Regions from separate parts of the Fundidesulfovibrio magnetotacticus genome, predicted to be linked through region 2. Evidence: predicted binding sites of a transcription regulator. Region 2 holds the regulator's gene; each other region holds the start of a gene.

Region 1 (4,153 bases), on a different contig from region 2:
CCACACGGAGAGGGCGTTGCTGGTCTCCAGCACGCCGATCATGAGCCCGGTGACCAGCGGGGCCACCAGGGCGAACTCCACGGCCGAGGACCCTGCCTCGCCCAGGAGCCTGCGCAGTCTGCGGATGGCGTTCATGGCGTGCTCCTACTTGATGAGCCGCAGCCCGAGCTGGCGGCCGATCTTCTTGAACATGTCGTCGATGTCGCTGGAGGAGGGCGCGTCGTAGTAGTGGTCGTTGGTTCCGGGCTTGGAGGAGGCCACGGTCTTCATGAGGTTCACGTCCGTGGAGTCGGATGTGCCGAAGCGGATGGTGAAGATCTCGATGCCCGCGTCCTTGGCCAGCTGCGCCTCGGAGAGCATGGCGGTGTTGAGGCAGCCGCCGTCCTCGCAGTGGCAGGTCTTCACGTTCATGCCGTAGTAGGCGTTGTACCAGTAGTTGTTGGGGTCGGAGGTGTCTCCGTACTGGCCGCCGCACTTGCCGTCCTCGTTGTCGCCGTCGGTGAGCAGGATCATCACCTTGCGGTACTTTTTGGCGTCGCCGCCCTCTGTGTAGGGGGCTTCGGGGGTGAGCACGTGGCGTCCCCACTTGATGCCTTCGGAGATCACGGTGCCCGAGGCGGTGCCGGTGGCGGTCATGGAGTTGATGGCGGTGGTGATGGCCGCCTTGTCCGTGGTGAGCGCCTTGATGTAGGGGATGGAGGTGCACGAGGAGCTGTTGGTGGTGTTCACGGTGCCGTCGGCGTTGCGGCATCCGGCGGCCTTGCCGTCCACGTTCGCGGGCACGCGCACCTTGCCCCGGAAGGGCACAAGGCCGATCTTGGTGGAGGGCGCGCCGGTGTTGGGCATCACCAGGTTGACCATGTTGGTGGCCGCCTGGCGCACCTTGGTGATGGGCGTGCCGGACATGGAGCCCGTGTTGTCGATCACGAAGACGATCTCCAGGTTGTTGTAGCCCGCGCAGGCGGTGCAGTCGATCTCCTTGTCCCCCACGCCCAGCACCGTGGCGAAGGTGAGCTTCACCGTGGCCTTGCCCTCCACGCAGACGCTTCGCACCTCCGTGCCCAGGGTGAGGCTCTTGATGGAGGCCTCGCCGTAGTTCTGGACAAGGGATTTCTCCGCGGCCTGGCGCACGCGGTTCTGGGAGAGGTCCGGGTCGTAGGGCAACTCCAGGCTCCCGGCCAGGGCGGCGGCGTCCACGGCGGCCTGGAGCTGGTTGTTGGCCTTGTAGAGCAGGCCCTCGTCCACCACGAGCCCGGCCGCGCCGGCCAGGGCCAGCGCGCCCACGGCCACCAGGGTGGCCGTGGAGCCCCGCTCCTCACTGCAGAGGCATGACAACCTTCGAAGTGATCGTAAGCGGGCCGTTGTTGAGCGCGTCAATGAAGTCGCCAGAGAGAGAACTCGGTTGATAGGCATAGCTTACCTCCACGGTCGCGGTCTTCGCGCCCGTGTCCACGGACTTGCTCACCTGCAGATCCGAAGGGGGCAGGTCTTTCGTGAGGTTCTGGACCAGGGCCTGCACCTTGGAGTCGCTGCCGGAGCGCAGGATCTCCCGTGCGCCCTCGCGGGCGGCCTCCTGGACGGTGAAGAAGGTCTTGAGCATCACGGACCCCTCCCACACCGACACCGACAGGGCCACCAGCACCGGAATGATGATGGCGGCCTCCACGGAGGAAGAGCCTGATTCGTTGCGCAGGTTCATGGCGGTCTCCTCTTCGCTGGCGCGTCGGCGCGCCCGGCGTGAGGCGCAAAGCAAGGCGCGTGCCGGGCGGGGCGGGCGAGGGGGGTGCGGGTCCGGGGGATGGCGCGGGGCGGGGGTCCGCGCTCCGCGTGGCCGGGAGGGGGCCGTGGGCCGCGAGCGGGGCCGGGTTCAGGAATTGTGGATCGCGAAGGCCTCCCTGATCCATTGATCGTGGAGCGCCCGGGCGGGCTTCAGCGGGTGGAGTCGCGCGTGAGGCTGATGCCCCAGAGGGTTCCGCAATTGCCGCCGGCCCCGCGCACGGGGGACACGGCCGTGGCGTTGACGAAGCGTCCGGTGACGTCGCCCGCGCCGTTGATGCCCTCCACGAACACGGCCCCCAGCTGGTAGACCACGATGGTGTTGCGCCCGGACGTGGGCGGGTCGCGGGGGTCGAAGAAGGTGATGATGCCCACGCGGGGGCTGGCCATGGAGTCCGGGTAGGTGCTGCCCCTGACGGAACTGGTGGAAGCGTCCCAGTAGGCCCCCGGGTCCTGGGCGATGAGGTCCTGGATGCCCTGTTTGGTGGGGCCCACCATGTTGCCGGGCTCCAACTGGAGGAAGTCCTGCACGGTGACGTCGGTGTTGTTGGCCCCGGTGCATCCGGCGATGTTGTCGCGGTAGGCGGAGCCGCCCGTGACGGGCTGGCCGGAACCCACGGGGGGCAGGTCCACGGGGCTGTACTGTCCCGGGGCGATGGTGGCATGGGGGGCGCCGGTCTTGAGCACGATCTGCGTGCCCACGTCGCCCGGGCCGTAGCCCTGCACGTTGATGGAGGCCATCTCGCAGGGCACTTGCGTGTCGAGCACGCCGTTGTGGTATTTGGCCTCGCCGCAGGTGTCGTTCCAGGTGAACTTGGTGGGCACGCTCCAGGGCTTGATGCAGCGCGACGTGGTGGAACAGAAGATTTCGGCCCGGGCCGTGGCCGACACGTCGGAGGCGTTGAGGCCCAGCACCGGCCCCAGGAAGAGGCGCACGGGGTTGCCGCGCGCGGCGGTGAACCCGGCCGTGACCTCCACCCAGCCCGGGATGTTGAGGTTTACGGAGACGTCTCCCTGCGTGAGGGCCAGGGCGGGGTTGTCGCGGGCGTCGATGTTGGCCCGCCCGAAGGTGACGGCCTCGGCCCGGATGCGCGCCAGGTCCTGGCCGTAGGAGACGAGCCCGGCGGCGCCGGCCAGGGCGGCGGCGTCCACGGCGGTCTGGAGCTGGCTGCGTTTCCAGCGCAGGTAGCCGTAGTCCACCGCGAAGGCCCCCATGCCGCAGACGGCCACGAGAAGCAGGGCCGCCAGCACCGAGACGGAACCGCGTTCGCCGCGCGAGGGTGTGGCGTTGTCCATGTCGGACTCCTGGTTGTCAGCGCCTGCGGGCGGTTGCCTGGGCCGTGAGCTCCACGAAGCCAGGTATGGCCGCGCCCCAGGGGATGATGGGCAGGCCGCGCAAGTCGAAGGTCGCGTCCACGCGGATGGCCGTTCCGGGGGGCAGCTGCTGGAAGTTGGCCGTGACGGCCACGCCCAGGCGGCCGGAGTCCTGTCCGGCCTGTTGGACGTAGGCGCGCATGAGGGGCTCCGGGGCCTGGCCGTCGGAGGCCGCCAGCGCGCCCACTTCGCAGGCCTGGGCCACCACCTGGCGGATCTGGAACATCTGGCTGAAGTCCAGGATGGCGATCACCAGGGGGATCAGCACCAGAGAGCCGATGAGGGCGAACTCGACGGCCGCCACGCCGGATTGGTCGCGATGAGCGTTCATGGCTGGTGCACCATCATGGAGGTGATGGAGATGGAGTCCACGGCGGCGAAGGCCGGGACCAGCCCCCCCAGCCCGAAAAAGGCGTAGGGCAGGTCCACGCGCACCGTGACGGGCTGGTTGGCCTGCCTGGCCGAGACGGTCACCCCGGCGGCCTGGCTCACGCCGCCCTCCACGAGGATGCGCCGCGCCCTTGCGGCCACCTCGGCGTCGGTGGGGCCGTTGAGGATGGCCAGGCGCGCGCCCTCGGCGGCGGCCGCGGCGACGACGTGGCGGGTCCAGTAGTAGCGCCCGGCCTCCACGCCCCCCACCAGCAGGAGCAGCAGTGGCAGCAGGATCAGCGCCATCTCGACGCTGGTGGAGCCGGAATCCCGGCCTGGGGTGGTGTGTAGTTTGACGGTCACGGCGTCTTCCTCGAACGGGAGCCTTCCCGTTCATATGCCGGATTAAAGCAATAATTGGGCCTTTGTTTATTATGTATACTGATGGTTCGGCGGATGTACAGCCCCCCGACAGAGGATGAGGTTTCTCGGGAAACCGCGCCTTCCGAAAGAGGTATGCTTCTTGCTTTTTATGCGTTCCCCGGGCGTCTTCGCGGTGGCCGGGAGGTGCGCCGGGAGGTGCGCCGGGGAGGCGATTCATTATTTGTGGAGGAATTCGTCGCGCGGCCGCCCT
Region 2 (4,153 bases):
AAGGAGACGACAGCACGATGGCACTTGAGCTCAGGCAGCAACTCAAGCTTTCGCAGCAGCTGGTGATGACGCCCCAGTTGCAGCAGGCCATCAAGCTGTTGCAGCTTTCCCGTCTGGAGCTGGTGGAGACGGTGCAGCAGGAGCTCATGGAGAACCCGCTGCTCGAAGAGACCCAGTTCGACGACGAGCGGCCCGAGCCCACCATCGCCGAGGACTCCCACGCCCCCGACCCCACCCAGGAGGAGGGGGCCATGCAGCGCGAGCTGATGAAGACGGCCGAGTGGGACGACTACCTGGGCGATTTCGCTTCCACCTCGCGCCAGGCCACGGTGCGCGAGCACGAGACGCCCGAGGAGGGCATGTCCTTCGAGGCCAGGCTCACGGCCAAGCCCTCGCTGGAAGGCCACCTGGCGTGGCAGATCAGCCTTTCTCCCCTGGACGCGCGGCAGCAGGCCATCGCGGACGAGATCGTGGGCAACCTCGACTCCGGGGGCTATCTGCGCTCCAGCGCGGAGGAACTCGCCCAGGTGCTTGCGGTCACTCCCGAAGAGGTGGAGGTTGTCATCCAGGTGCTGCAGCGGCTCGATCCCGTGGGCGTGGCCGCGCGTTCGCCCCAGGAGTGCCTGCTGGTGCAGCTGGAGGTGTACGGCTACACGGACCCGGTGCTCCTGGAGATCGTGCGCGACCACCTGGAAGACCTGGAGAAGAAGCGCTACAAGCCCCTGGCGAAAAAGTTCCGCTTGAGCATGGAGGAGGTCAAGGAGTATCTGGAGATCATCCAGACGCTCGACCCCATGCCCGGCTCGCATTTCAGCTCGCCGGACCCGGTGTACGTGAGCCCGGACGCGTTCGTGTACAAATACGGAGACGACTTCGTGATCGTGCTCAACGAGGACGGCCTGCCCAAGCTCCAGCTTTCCCCCTACTACATGGAGGACATGGGCCGTTCCAGCGCCAACAAGGAAAAGGAATATCTCCAGGACAAGATGCGCAGCGCCCAGTGGCTGATGAAGAGCCTCTATCAGCGCCAGCGCACGTTGTTCAAGGTGCTCGAATCCATAGTGAAATTTCAGCGCGAGTTTTTCGAGGACGGCGTGACGCGGCTTCGCCCCCTGATCCTGAAGGACGTGGCCGACGACATCGGCATGCACGAATCCACCGTGAGCCGCATCACCACGAGCAAGTACGTGGCCACCCCGCACGGCATCTACGAGCTCAAGTTCTTCTTCAACTCGGCGCTGGAACTCGACGACGGCTCCTCGGTGGGTTCGGAGTCGGTCAAGGCCGTGATCAAACAGCTCATCTCGGCCGAGGACCCCAAAAAGCCCACCAGCGACGAACAGATCGCGGAGATTCTCAAGCAGCGCCTGCAGGTGAACATCGCGCGGCGCACTGTGGCCAAGTACCGCATGGCCATGGGCATCGAGTCCTCCTCGAAGCGCAAGGACGTTTTGTAGTCAAATCCGCCGCCACGCGGCGTCACCCCCGGAGGTCATCATGAATATCGCTTTCAATTTCAAGAACTTCGAGCCGTCTCCCGGCCTGCAGGAATATGCTGCCAAGCGTTTCGACAAGCTCTCCAAGTACATGAGCAATTCCGACAACGCCGAAGTGGTGGTCACTCTTTCCGTTGAAAAGACCCGCCAGATCGCCGACGTGGTCATCGACGCCGACGCCATGCACATCTCGGCCCACGAGCGCTCCGACGACATGTACTCCACCATCGACATGATCACGGACAAGCTCGACGCCCAGCTGCGCAAGCTGCGCGAGAAGATGAAGGACCGCCGCAAGGCCACCCAGGGCGACGTGACCATGGGCGTGGTGAGCTTCACCACCGAGGGCAAGGTCCACGCCATCGAGGAATCCGACAAGTACAGCCCCAAGCCCATGAGCGTTGAAGAGGCCGCCGAGCAGCTCGACGCCATGCACTACGAATTCCTGGTGTTCCTCGACGCCGAAACCGAGCGCGTCAACGTGCTCTACAAGCGTAAGAACGGCGACTACGGCCTGATCGATCCTGGGGTTTCCCTCTGATGCGCCTGGGGGAATACCTGCGCAAGGACTTCGTCCTGGAGGACCTGGCGGCCGGGGGCAAGCCCGACGTTCTCGCGGAGCTGGTGGCCCCCGTGGCCGCCGCCTTCCCGGACGTGGACCCGGCAAAGGCGCTGCGCGTGCTCATGGACCGGGAGAATCTCGGCACCACGGGCATCGGCGACGGCGTCGCCATTCCCCACGGCAAGATGGATTCGCTCAAGGAGATCGTCATCGTGGCCGGGCGCAGCCGTGCGGGGATCGATTTCGAATCCCTGGACCACAAGCCCTGCCGCATCTTCTTCCTGGTGCTCGCGCCCGAACACGTGGCGGGCATGCACCTGCGCATCCTGGCGCAGATCTCGCGGCTTCTCTCGGACGAGGGCTTCCGGCGCTCCTTCCTGGACGCAGCCGACCACGAGGCTCTCTGGAAGGTGCTTTCCAGCCACGCGTGAACCTGCCGGGCCCCGTGAGGGCCGGCGGCTTCGTCACGCAAACGGACGCGATGTGTGATAGGCCGGTCCCCGCCGCGCGACCACGCGGCGGGGACTTTTCACAAGGAGCGATGCCATGCCGGGAGCGAGCGTCCATCTGCCCGTGGTGGTGATCACGGGCCTGTCGGGGTCCGGGAAATCAACGGCCCTCAACGTTTTCGAGGACATGGGCTATTTCTGCGTGGACGGCCTGCCGCCCGTGCTCATGCCCAAGCTGGCCAGCCTCTTCCAGGGGCAGGCGGCAGTGCGCCACCGGGGCCTGGCCCTGGGACTGGGCGCCACGGACCTGGACGACAGCTGGGAAACCGCCCTGGGCGAGATACGCGCTTCGGGTAGCCACATCCAGATCGTGTTCGTGGAGGCCTCCACCCAGGAGATCATGCGCCGCTACGCCACCACGCGCAGGCCCCATCCCTACGAGTCCGAGGGCTACGGCCTGGGCGAGGCCGTGGACGAGGAGCGCCGACGCATGGCCCCCCTGCACGACGCCGCCGATCTGGTGATGGACACCACCGGCTTCTCCGTGCACGACCTGCGCCGCCAGCTCCAGGAAAAATGGATGTTCCTGGAGGGCCAGGGCACGGCCATGAAGGTGCACGTGATGAGCTTCGGCTTCAAATACGGCATCCCGGCCGAGTCCGACCTGGTGTTCGACCTGCGCTTCCTGCCCAACCCCTATTTCGAGGCCGGGCTCAAGCCCCTCTCCGGGCAGGACAAGGCCATCGTGGACTACGTGCTGGAATCCCCCCAGGGCAAGGCCTTCCTGCCCCGGCTGGTGGATTTCCTGCGGCAGATGCTGCCCCTCTACGCCCAGGAAGGCCGCTACCGGCTCACCGTGGCCGTGGGCTGCACAGGCGGCCGTCACCGCTCCGTGGCCGTGGCCGAGGCGGTTTTTGACAGCCTGCGCGAGGCGGGCTACACCATGACGCTTGAACATCGACACATCGAAAAGGGCTGATCCGACCAAGATGAACGACCAGACCGAAGCGCGCAAATCCGTGGGCGTGATCATCGTCACCCACACCGACTACGGCGACAAACTCCTCAAGGCCGCGGAAATGATCCTGGGTCCCCAGCAGGACGTGCGCTGCGTAAGCGTGAACGTGGGCGTGGACACGGCCGAGACCGTGAAACAGCTCGACGCCGACATCCGCGCCCTGGATTCGGGCGGCGGCGTGATCATCGTCACGGACATGTTCGGCGGCACGCCCACCAACCTCTCGTTGTCCCTCATGGGGCAGCGCCTGGTGGAGGTGGTCACGGGGGTGAACCTGCCCATGCTCATCAAGATTCTTTCCACGCGCACCAAAGCCCTTTCGCAGCTGGCCGCCGACGCCAAGACCGCCGGGGTGCAGGGCATCGTGGTGGCGGGCGAGATCCTGCGCAAGAAGGTGGCGGGGGAGTAGGGCGTGTTCTGGGTGCGCATCGACAACCGCCTGGTGCACGGTCAGGTGATCGAATCCTGGCTGCCCTTCACCGACGCCCGCTACATGGTGGTGGCCAACGACGAACTGGCCCAGGACGAACTGCGCCAGCAGATCATGTCCATCGCCATCCCGCTGGGCATCGACTTCTCCTTCGTGAAGGTGGCCGAGGTCCAAACATATCTGGACTCGCGCAGGCTC
Region 3 (4,153 bases), on a different contig from region 2:
TCGCCCCGGTCCATGCGCTTGAACACCTCGGAGCAGAATTTGTCGCCGAGCGCAAGGCAGAGCACGGCGGTCTTGTGCGGTCCGGAGAGGGCCATGGCTTACGCGGCCTCCTGCTTGAGCCATCCGCGAAGGATCTGGATGGCCTGGTCGGAGTTGGTTTCGAAAAGCTGCTGCGCCAGAACCTTGGCGTTTTCCAGTCGCTTTGAGATTTCCACCAGTTCGGTCTCTTCCTCCTCGGCCTCGGCCAGGGCGATGCGCCGTTCGGCCTCGGGCAGGCGGCTCATCTGCTCGATCTCCTCGCGGGTGACCTTGGGGCGGATGAGGGCCATCACCACCGGGCGCACCACCAGGAGCAGGAAGAGGAACACCAGCAGTCCGTTCAGGAAGGGCTTGCCCAGGCGCTGGGCGTATTCCAGCATGTTCTGGGTGAGGCTGGGCTCGCCGATGAGCTCGCGCTCGCCGAAGGACATGCAGGACACCTCGATGGTGTCGCCGCGCTTGGCGTCGAGGCCCACGGCGCTGGAGACGGCCTGCTTGATGCGCTCCAGCTCCTCGGCGGGCCTGGGGATGAACTTGGGCTCCTTGCTGTTCGGGTCCTGAATGTAGTCCACGATAACCGCCACGCTCAGGCGCTGCAACTCCCCGGTGGCGGGTTTCACGAACTGGGTCTCGGAATCGATCTCGTAGTTGGTGACGCGCTTCTCGCTGGCCTGGTCCACCTTGTTCTGGGTGCCGGTGAAGCCGTCGCCCCGGAAGTTGGTCTCGGGCACGGAGCCGTCCACGTTGGCCTTCTGGTTGGTGGAGGACTCCTCGCGGGTCTCGGAGCGCACCACGGTGCGGTTGGGGTCGAAGCTCTGGCGTTTGATCTCGCGCTGGGCGAAGTCGAGGGAGGCGCTCACCTTGGCGATGGACTTGCCGCCGCCCACGATGGGGGTGAGCAGCTCCTCGATGCGCCGCTCCATGTTGAGCTGATAGTTGTTGCGGAAGTCGAACTGGGAGCTGGTGAGGCCGTCGATGCTCTGGTCGTCCTTGGCCTGGTAGACGATCTTGCCGGAGGTGTCGGTGATGGTCACGCGGCTGGGCTCCAGGCCCTCGACGCTCATGGCCACGAAGTTGACGATGCCCTGCACCTGCTTGGGTTCGAGCTTGCCGCCGTTTTTCAGCGTGAGCACCACCGAGGCGCTGGGCTTGCGCTGCTCCTCGATGAAGAGGCTCTTCTGGGGCAGCACCAGGTGCACACGGGCCTTCTCGATCTGCGGGAACTCAGAGATGGTGCGCGAGAGCTCGCCCTGCAGGGCGCGCTGGTAGTTGATGCGCTGCACGAAGTCGGTCTGCCCCACCTTGGTCTCGTCGAAGATCTCGTAGCCCAGGCCCGCGCCGCGCAGCTTGCCTTCGCCCGCGATGCGCAGCCTCGTCTCGCTCACCTGGTCCACGGGCACCAGCACGGTCTGGCCGGCGTCTTCCAGGCGGAAGGGGATCTTGTTGGCCTTGAGGGTCTCCACCACGCGGTTGGCGTCGTCCTGGCCGAGCTTGGAGAAGAGCACCTTGTAGTCGGGCTGGTTGAACCAGAAGATCATCAAGGCGAAGGCGGCCACCACGGAGACGGCCACACCCGCGAAGAGGATGCGCTGGGCCATGGTGCGGGCGGACCAGAAGCGGGTGGCCTGATCCCAGAGGGATTTGATCACGGTGGACATGGCGGACTCCTATTCTTCCTGGAGGCTAGAAGGGCATCTTGACCAGTTCGCGGTACATGTCGAGGACCTTGCCGCGCACGGCGCTGGTCATGGACATGGCCACCCCGGCCTTCTGAAGCTGGATCATCAGCTCGTGGACGTTCTGGTTCTCGCCTGTGGCGAAGGAGGCCACCATGCGGTCCTTCTTGAGCTGTTCGGCGTTCACTTCGGCCACGGAGTTCTTGAGGGTGTCCACGAAGCCGGTCTGGGACGCGCCGGAACCGACGGCGCCCTCCACCTGCTTCTGGATGGACATGCCGCCCTGGGTCTGGCCCATGGCGGAGCGGTAGGCGTTGAGGGCGATGGGGCTGATGGCCATGGCGAACCTCCTAGCGTCCGATTTCCAGGGCCTTGTTGTACATGGCCTTGATGGTGTTCACGCTGGTGGTGTTGGCTTCGTAGCCGCGGGTGGCCTGGATCATGTTGGCCATCTCTTCCACCACGTTGATGTCGGGGTATTGCACGTAACCGTTCTGGTCGGCGTCGGGGTGCCCGGGCTCGTAGACCTGCTTGGGCGGGCGCTGGTCGGCCACGATGCCCGTGACGCGCACGCCCTGCAGCTCCTGGGTGAGCGCGGCGTTCATGGCCTTGCCGAAGGGCGTGGCCTGGGTGGACTGCAGCGCCACGGACTTGCGCTGGTAGGGCCCCTGGCCGTCCATGGTGCGCGTGGTCTTGGCGTTGGCCAGGTTCATGGAAATGACGTTCATGTAGGTGCGCTGGGCCGTGAGGGCCGAAGCGCCGATGTCGAGGGCTGTCATGAAGTCCATGTTACTTGCCTCCGTCCATGATGACCTTCTGGATGCCTTCGAAGCCCTTCTGCATCACGGTGGTCAGCGAGTTGTACATGAGCGAGTTCTTGGCCATGGCCGCCATTTCCTTGTCCAGGTCCACGGCGTCGGCTCCGTAGATGGTGCGGGGCTTGAACTCCTTCACCACGTCGGCCTGGTAGCCGTTCACGTCGTAGGGGCCCGGCACGTGGGCGGCGTTGGTGCGGGTGACGGCGGTCTTCATCTCCTGAGTGCCCACGGCATCCTGGAGCGCGCCCTCGAAGTCGATGGAGCGGGCCTTGTAGCCCGGGATGTTCATGTTGGCCAGGTTGGACATGACGAGGTTTTGACGCTCGATGCGCAGGTCCATGACCTTGGCGATGAGGTCGGTGTTGGCTCCGTAGATGTCCGGCATGGCGTATCTCCTTGTGGGGCGGCCGTTTTTGCCCGGTGTCCCGGGGGTGGGTGCGTCCGCCTCCCGCCACAGGATAGCAACTCCCGTTCCAAAAGATCATCAAGCTGGAATTGTTGATCCTTTATATGCCGACCCAGGGGTGGCACGCCGTCTGCTCTCTGCTCCCGGACGGGCCTCGCCCACGGCGGAATTTGCCTGATTCGGCGGTTGGCACGGCACTTGCTAGGTGAAATCCGCGGGCTTGCCTGTCCCCGGGAGGGACGACTTGCAGGGCGGCGCCGTCTGATAGGGGAGAAGGGAAGCCAGGAGGGTCTTCCCGACGCGAAAGCGAACAATGGGCGCGATGCCGGGGGAGACAGCGCACGCGCCCGCCCACTGGAGGGGAACGTCATGAGCGGTCATCTGGATTATGAAATCAACAAGGAACTGGGCGAGTGCTACCTGTTCATGGGCGACCTGGACAAGGCGGAGGAATACTACCGCAAGGCCATGAACTCCAACGGCATCCACCCGGACCCCTACATGGGCCTGGCCACCATCGCCGTGCACCGTGGAGATCTTGACGCGGCCTTCGGCTTCTATCGCAAGGCCGCCAACGTGGAGGCCACCGACAAGTCCCTCTCGGGCATGGCGCTCATCGAGATGGAGCGCGGCGAGCACGAGGCCGCCTTCGGCCACTTCGCCCAGGCCCTGGACCACAATCCCGAGAACATGGTGGCCCTCTACAGCCTGATCCGCCTGGGACACGCCATGGACCGCGTGGACGAGGTGGTGCCCCACCTCGAGGACTGCCTGGCCGTGGACCCCCTGAAGCACGACATCCGCTACTCCCTGGCCGGCTGCCTCATCACCGCCGGACGCCCCGAAGAGGCCCGGGAGCACCTGGAGCGCATCCTCCAGCAGGAGCCCTCCTACGCGCGCGCAGTCGAACTCAAGGAGCATCTGGAGGCCCAGGCCGCCTAGGCCCGAAACTTTTCCGACCGAATCTCCCCTCCCCCATTGGTTCCCGGTCCGGTCCGCTCCCGGCGGCCGGACCGGGAATCAACTCCTCGCTCGGGGAGGACGGAGCAAGATGAGAGGTTGCCAAGCGCCGGGTCTTTTGGCACTGCCAAGCCAAAAAGCGAGGCAGCCATGGAACTCTTGCCCATCCGCAGGGCCATCCTCTCCGTCACCGACAAGTCCGGCCTGGCCGAATTCGCGGCCTTCCTCCACCAGCACGGCGTGGAGCTCGTCTC
Region 4 (4,153 bases), on a different contig from region 2:
GGGCTGTAGGCATCCTTCTTGCCGGAGACGAAGTCCTTGTGGGCCTGGTTTTGTTCCTCGTAGGAGCGGAACAGGTCGGAAAGAACGAGCCGTCCGGCCAGTGGCAGCACTTCGTCCGCCAGGGAGAGCAAGGCGGACTTCATGTCTGGGGTGCAGCGGGCCATGCGGCGAGGCAGCGGGCCTGGGATGGATGTTGGATAGATTGACGAAATGTATATCGGAACAAGCGGTGCGAACATGACGGCCTCCTGTGGTTCGTGGGGTGTGTGCCGTCGATAGCATATGCCAGTGGCGATGATAATTAAAATTTCATGTCATTGCACGACGCGAGATCCGGTGTGACGCGAAGCGGCGTTCGGGTGTTGGTGATCGGGTTTCTTTAATTTTTCTCCAACCCCAGCGCCCTCATCCTCCTCCAGAGCGTGGAGCGGCTCACGCCCAACAGCGCCGCCGCCTCGCCCACGCGGCCCCGGGCGCGTGAGAGGGCGTCCTCCAGGCGGGCGCGTTCGGCGGCGCGGAGGCCTCCGGCGGACCCTGGCCCCGACCCTGGAGCGGCTCCCCCGGCACTCCCGGCGTTCCCCGTTCCGGCTCCTCCCGCTGGCCCCGGGAATCCCGCCCCGCCCCCTTGCTCGCCGTGCCCCTCCCGGAGCGCGGGGGCCTCGTCCAGAAGCTCGCGCACCAGCGCCTCGTCCACCGTGCGGCCCCGGTGCGTGGCCGCCACCCGGGCCATCACGTTCTGCAGCTCGCGCACGTTGCCCGGCCAAGGGTGCGCCGCCAGCGCCCGGAGCGCCCCCCCGGAGAGTTGGAAGCGGCCGGGACGCCCGCTGGCCTGGTCGAGGAAACGCGCGGCCAGCCCCGGCACGTCCCCGGAGCGCGCCCGCAGAGGCGGCAAGCGCAGGCGCAGCACGTTCAGGCGGTAGTAGAGGTCGGCCCGGAAGCGCCCCTCGGCCACCAGCGCCCCCAGGTCCCGGTTGGTGGCCGCCACGGCGCGCACGTCCACGGGGATCACCTGGTCGCTGCCCAGGCGCATCACCTTGCGCTCCTGGAGCACGCGCAGGAGCTTGCCCTGCGTGCCGGGCTCCATCTCCGCGATCTCGTCCAGGAAGATGGTGCCCCCGTGGGCCAGCTCGAAGAGCCCTGGCCTGCCCTTCTGGCTGGCCCCGGTGAAGGCCCCGGGCACGTAGCCGAACAGCTCGCTCTCCAGAAGCTGGCCGGGCAGCGCCGCGCAGTTCACCGCCACGAAGGGGCCGGCCCGGCGCGGGCTCGCGTTGTGGATGCCCTGGGCGAAAAGCTCCTTGCCCGTGCCCGTCTCGCCATGCAGGAGCACCGTGTCGCCGGTGCGCGCGTAGTCCCTGGCCATGGCCACGGCGTGGGCCAGGGCAGGGCTCTCCCCGTGCGCGTCCTCCAGGCGCGCCGTGGCCACGTGGCCCGAGGCCAGGCCGCGCAGGCGCAGGGTGGCCTCCAGCTTGCGGATCTTCTGGGCGTCGTGGATCGTGGCCACGGCCCCCACCGTCTCGCCGCGCACGGTCAGGGGCAGGGTGCCGCAGAGCAGCTCCTGGTCGAACACGCGTTCGATGCGCGCGGTCTCCGGCCGCCCGGCCGAAAGCACCCGCTCCAGCCCGGAGCGCGGCCACACCTCGTCCACGGGACGCCCCAGGGCGTCGGACTCGGTGAGGCGCAACAACCGCCCCGCCACGGGGTTGCACACCGTCACGCGGCCCGCGCGGTCCACTGCCACGATGCCGTTGTCCGTGGAGGTGAGCACGGCGCGCAAGAGCGAGTTCTTGGCCTTCTCCACCGAGCGGCCGTGGGCGATGCGCTTGGCCTCGCGAACGGCGGCCAGGATGCTGGCGGGGCTGGGCTCCACGGGCTGGCAGGGGATGCCCAGACGCGCGGCGTAGAGCGCCATGATGTAGCCGCCCACCACCATGTCCGCCCCCCGCTCGCGGGCGGCGAGCAACGCGGGGACGATGCCCTCCTGGGTCTCCCACTCCACCACGTCCACCTGCGCGCCGAGCATGCGGCCCAGTTCGACGGCGTTGTCGGACATGGGCGGGAAGGCCACCACGGCCACGCGCCGGGCGCGCTCCCGGGCCTTGTGCAGGGCCGTGAGGAGGTCGAGGCTGGAGGTGGAGATGTCCACCACCGAGAGGTCGGGCAGGGCGTCCTGCACGCGGCGGGCCGTGGCCCCGCGCGAGATGACCACCTCCACGCCCCGGTCGGCCAGGGCGCGGGCGGTGTCGGCCGCGCCGTCCATGAGACCCTCGGCCAGGAGCACGTCGGGGTGTTCGGCGCGCAGGATTTCCCGGGCGGCTTCCTGCATGCGGGGGGTGAGGGCGATGAAGGCGATGGTCTGCATGGCAGCCTCCGTGCAACACTCTGCGACATTCTGCGACGGAATGCACCATAAACGTTTCATTGCTGCGACATCGTGCGAAATGGCCTTGAAATCATTGTGCTTACTATCTGGAACGGTTTCTGCTGCAAGGCCTCCGAGGGAAACGGGACCCGCAACCCGGACCGCCGACGGGCGGCCGCAACGAGGAGGAGCGCATGAAACTGGACTGGAAGGCCATCGTGCCCGTGGCCATCGGCTTGGCCATCTGGCTCGTGCCCACGCCCCAGGGGCTGCAGCCTTACGCCTGGCAGTATTTCGCCCTGTTCACGGCCGTCATCGCGGCCCTGGTGCTGGAGCCCATCCCGGCTGCCGCCGCTGGGCTCATGGGCATCACCCTGGCGGCGGCGCTCAACCTTGTGCCCGCTCAGGCGGGCGTGGCCCCCACCACGGCCGACGCCCTGCGCTGGGCGCTATCCGGCTTCTCCAACGGCACGGTGTGGCTCATCTTCGTGGCCTTCATGTTCGCCATGGGCTACGAGAAGACGGGCCTGGGTCGGCGCATCTCCCTGGTGCTCATCAAGAAGCTCGGGCGCTCCACCCTGGGCCTGGGCTACGCGGTGGCCCTGGCCGACCTGGCCCTGGCCCCCTTCACCCCCTCCAACACCGCGCGCTCCGGCGGCGTGATCTTCCCCATCATCAAGAACATCCCGCCCCTCTACGGCTCCACGCCCGAGAGCGGCGCGCGCAAGATCGGCGGCTACCTCATGTGGACCGCCCTTTCCGCCACCTGCGTCACCAGCACCATGTTCCTCACGGCCCTGGCCCCCAACCTGCTGGCCCTCTCGCTCCTGGAGAAGACGGCCAAGTTCACCTTCACCTGGAACGAGTGGTTCCTCTCCCTGGCCCCGGCCTGCATCATCCTGTTTGCGGCCCTGCCCTACCTAGTCTACGTGATCTATCCCCCCGAGATCAAACGCAGCGACGACGCACCCCGCTGGGCCGGGGAAGAGCTGGCCAAGATGGGAGCGCTCACCCGCAAGGAAATCACCATGGCAGGGCTGGCCGTGTTCGCCCTTGTGCTCTGGATCTTCGGGGGCAAGCTCTTCGACGCCACCACCGTGGCCCTCATGGCGCTCTCGCTGATGATCCTCACGGGCGTGGTCACCTGGGAGGACATCACCGGCCACAAGACCGCCTGGAACGTGCTCTGCTGGTTCGCCACCCTGGTGGCCCTGGCCGACGGACTGGGCAAGGTGGGCTTCCTCAAGTGGTTCGCGGCCCTGGCGGCGGGGGCCATGTCTGGCTTCTCCATCAGCGCCCTGATGCTGGCCCTGGTGCTGCTGTTCTTCTTCATCCACTACATGTTCGCCAGCCTCACGGCCCACACCACGGCGCTGCTCCCGGTGATCCTGGCCACGGCCATGGGCATCCCCGGCATTCCCATGAAGACCTTCGCCATCCTCATCTGCGCCACCCTGGGGCTCATGGGCATCCTCACGCCCTATGCCACGGGGCCGAGTCCGGTGTACTACGGCTGCGGCTACATCACCCGCAAGGAGTTCTGGACCCTGGGCTTCGTCTTCGGCGTGATCTTCATCGGCGTGCTCCTGGGCGTGAACTTCCCCTATCTGCTGATGCGCGGGGCATCCTAGGCCGCAACAATCAACGAGGGGCATGAAACAATGAACGGCAAGATCACCGTGTTCGGGGCGGGCAACGTGGGCGGGGCGGTCACCCGCAGGCTCATCGAACGCAAGCTCTGCAAGAAGGTGGTGCTGGTGGACCGCAGCCCGGGCAAGGCCCAGGGCGTGGCCC

The links. Region 2 encodes sigma-54, which starts transcription at its own class of promoters, with help from an activator protein. Its sites were predicted from a motif close to CTGGCACGGNNNNTGCTT; they were not measured.
Region 1: NNJEOMEG_RS19250 (TadE/TadG family type IV pilus assembly protein) is a predicted target of sigma-54. The motif match lies at 1,748-1,765, and genes of this name have one in related genera.
Region 3: flgB (flagellar basal body rod protein FlgB) is a predicted target of sigma-54. The motif match lies at 2,993-3,010, and genes of this name have one in related genera.
Region 4: NNJEOMEG_RS06240 (anion permease) is a predicted target of sigma-54. The motif match lies at 2,467-2,484, and genes of this name have one in related genera.

The regions. Positions count from the first base shown of each region.
Region 1 is NZ_BLTE01000027.1:23,173-27,325, forward strand. It holds gene NNJEOMEG_RS19240 (TadE/TadG family type IV pilus assembly protein) at 1-135, opposite strand, end outside; gene NNJEOMEG_RS19245 (vWA domain-containing protein) at 145-1,335, opposite strand; gene NNJEOMEG_RS19250 (TadE/TadG family type IV pilus assembly protein) at 1,316-1,699, opposite strand; gene NNJEOMEG_RS19255 (pilus assembly protein TadG-related protein) at 1,930-3,072, opposite strand; gene NNJEOMEG_RS19260 (TadE/TadG family type IV pilus assembly protein) at 3,089-3,481, opposite strand; gene NNJEOMEG_RS19265 (TadE/TadG family type IV pilus assembly protein) at 3,478-3,882, opposite strand.
Region 2 is NZ_BLTE01000014.1:121,125-125,277, forward strand. It holds gene rpoN (RNA polymerase factor sigma-54) at 18-1,457, shown strand; gene hpf (ribosome hibernation-promoting factor, HPF/YfiA family) at 1,498-2,037, shown strand; gene NNJEOMEG_RS15030 (PTS sugar transporter subunit IIA) at 2,037-2,489, shown strand; gene rapZ (RNase adapter RapZ) at 2,605-3,486, shown strand; gene NNJEOMEG_RS15040 (PTS sugar transporter subunit IIA) at 3,497-3,934, shown strand; gene NNJEOMEG_RS15045 (PTS sugar transporter subunit IIB) at 3,938-4,153, shown strand, end outside.
Region 3 is NZ_BLTE01000006.1:53,868-58,020, reverse strand. It holds gene fliG (flagellar motor switch protein FliG) at 1-95, opposite strand, end outside; gene fliF (flagellar basal-body MS-ring/collar protein FliF) at 99-1,697, opposite strand; gene fliE (flagellar hook-basal body complex protein FliE) at 1,723-2,055, opposite strand; gene flgC (flagellar basal body rod protein FlgC) at 2,066-2,503, opposite strand; gene flgB (flagellar basal body rod protein FlgB) at 2,505-2,918, opposite strand; gene NNJEOMEG_RS07875 (tetratricopeptide repeat protein) at 3,309-3,881, shown strand; gene NNJEOMEG_RS07870 (IMP cyclohydrolase) at 4,050-4,153, shown strand, end outside.
Region 4 is NZ_BLTE01000004.1:122,349-126,501, forward strand. It holds gene NNJEOMEG_RS06230 (M15 family metallopeptidase) at 1-143, opposite strand, end outside; gene NNJEOMEG_RS06235 (sigma 54-interacting transcriptional regulator) at 380-2,359, opposite strand; gene NNJEOMEG_RS06240 (anion permease) at 2,554-3,990, shown strand; gene mdh (malate dehydrogenase) at 4,021-4,153, shown strand, end outside.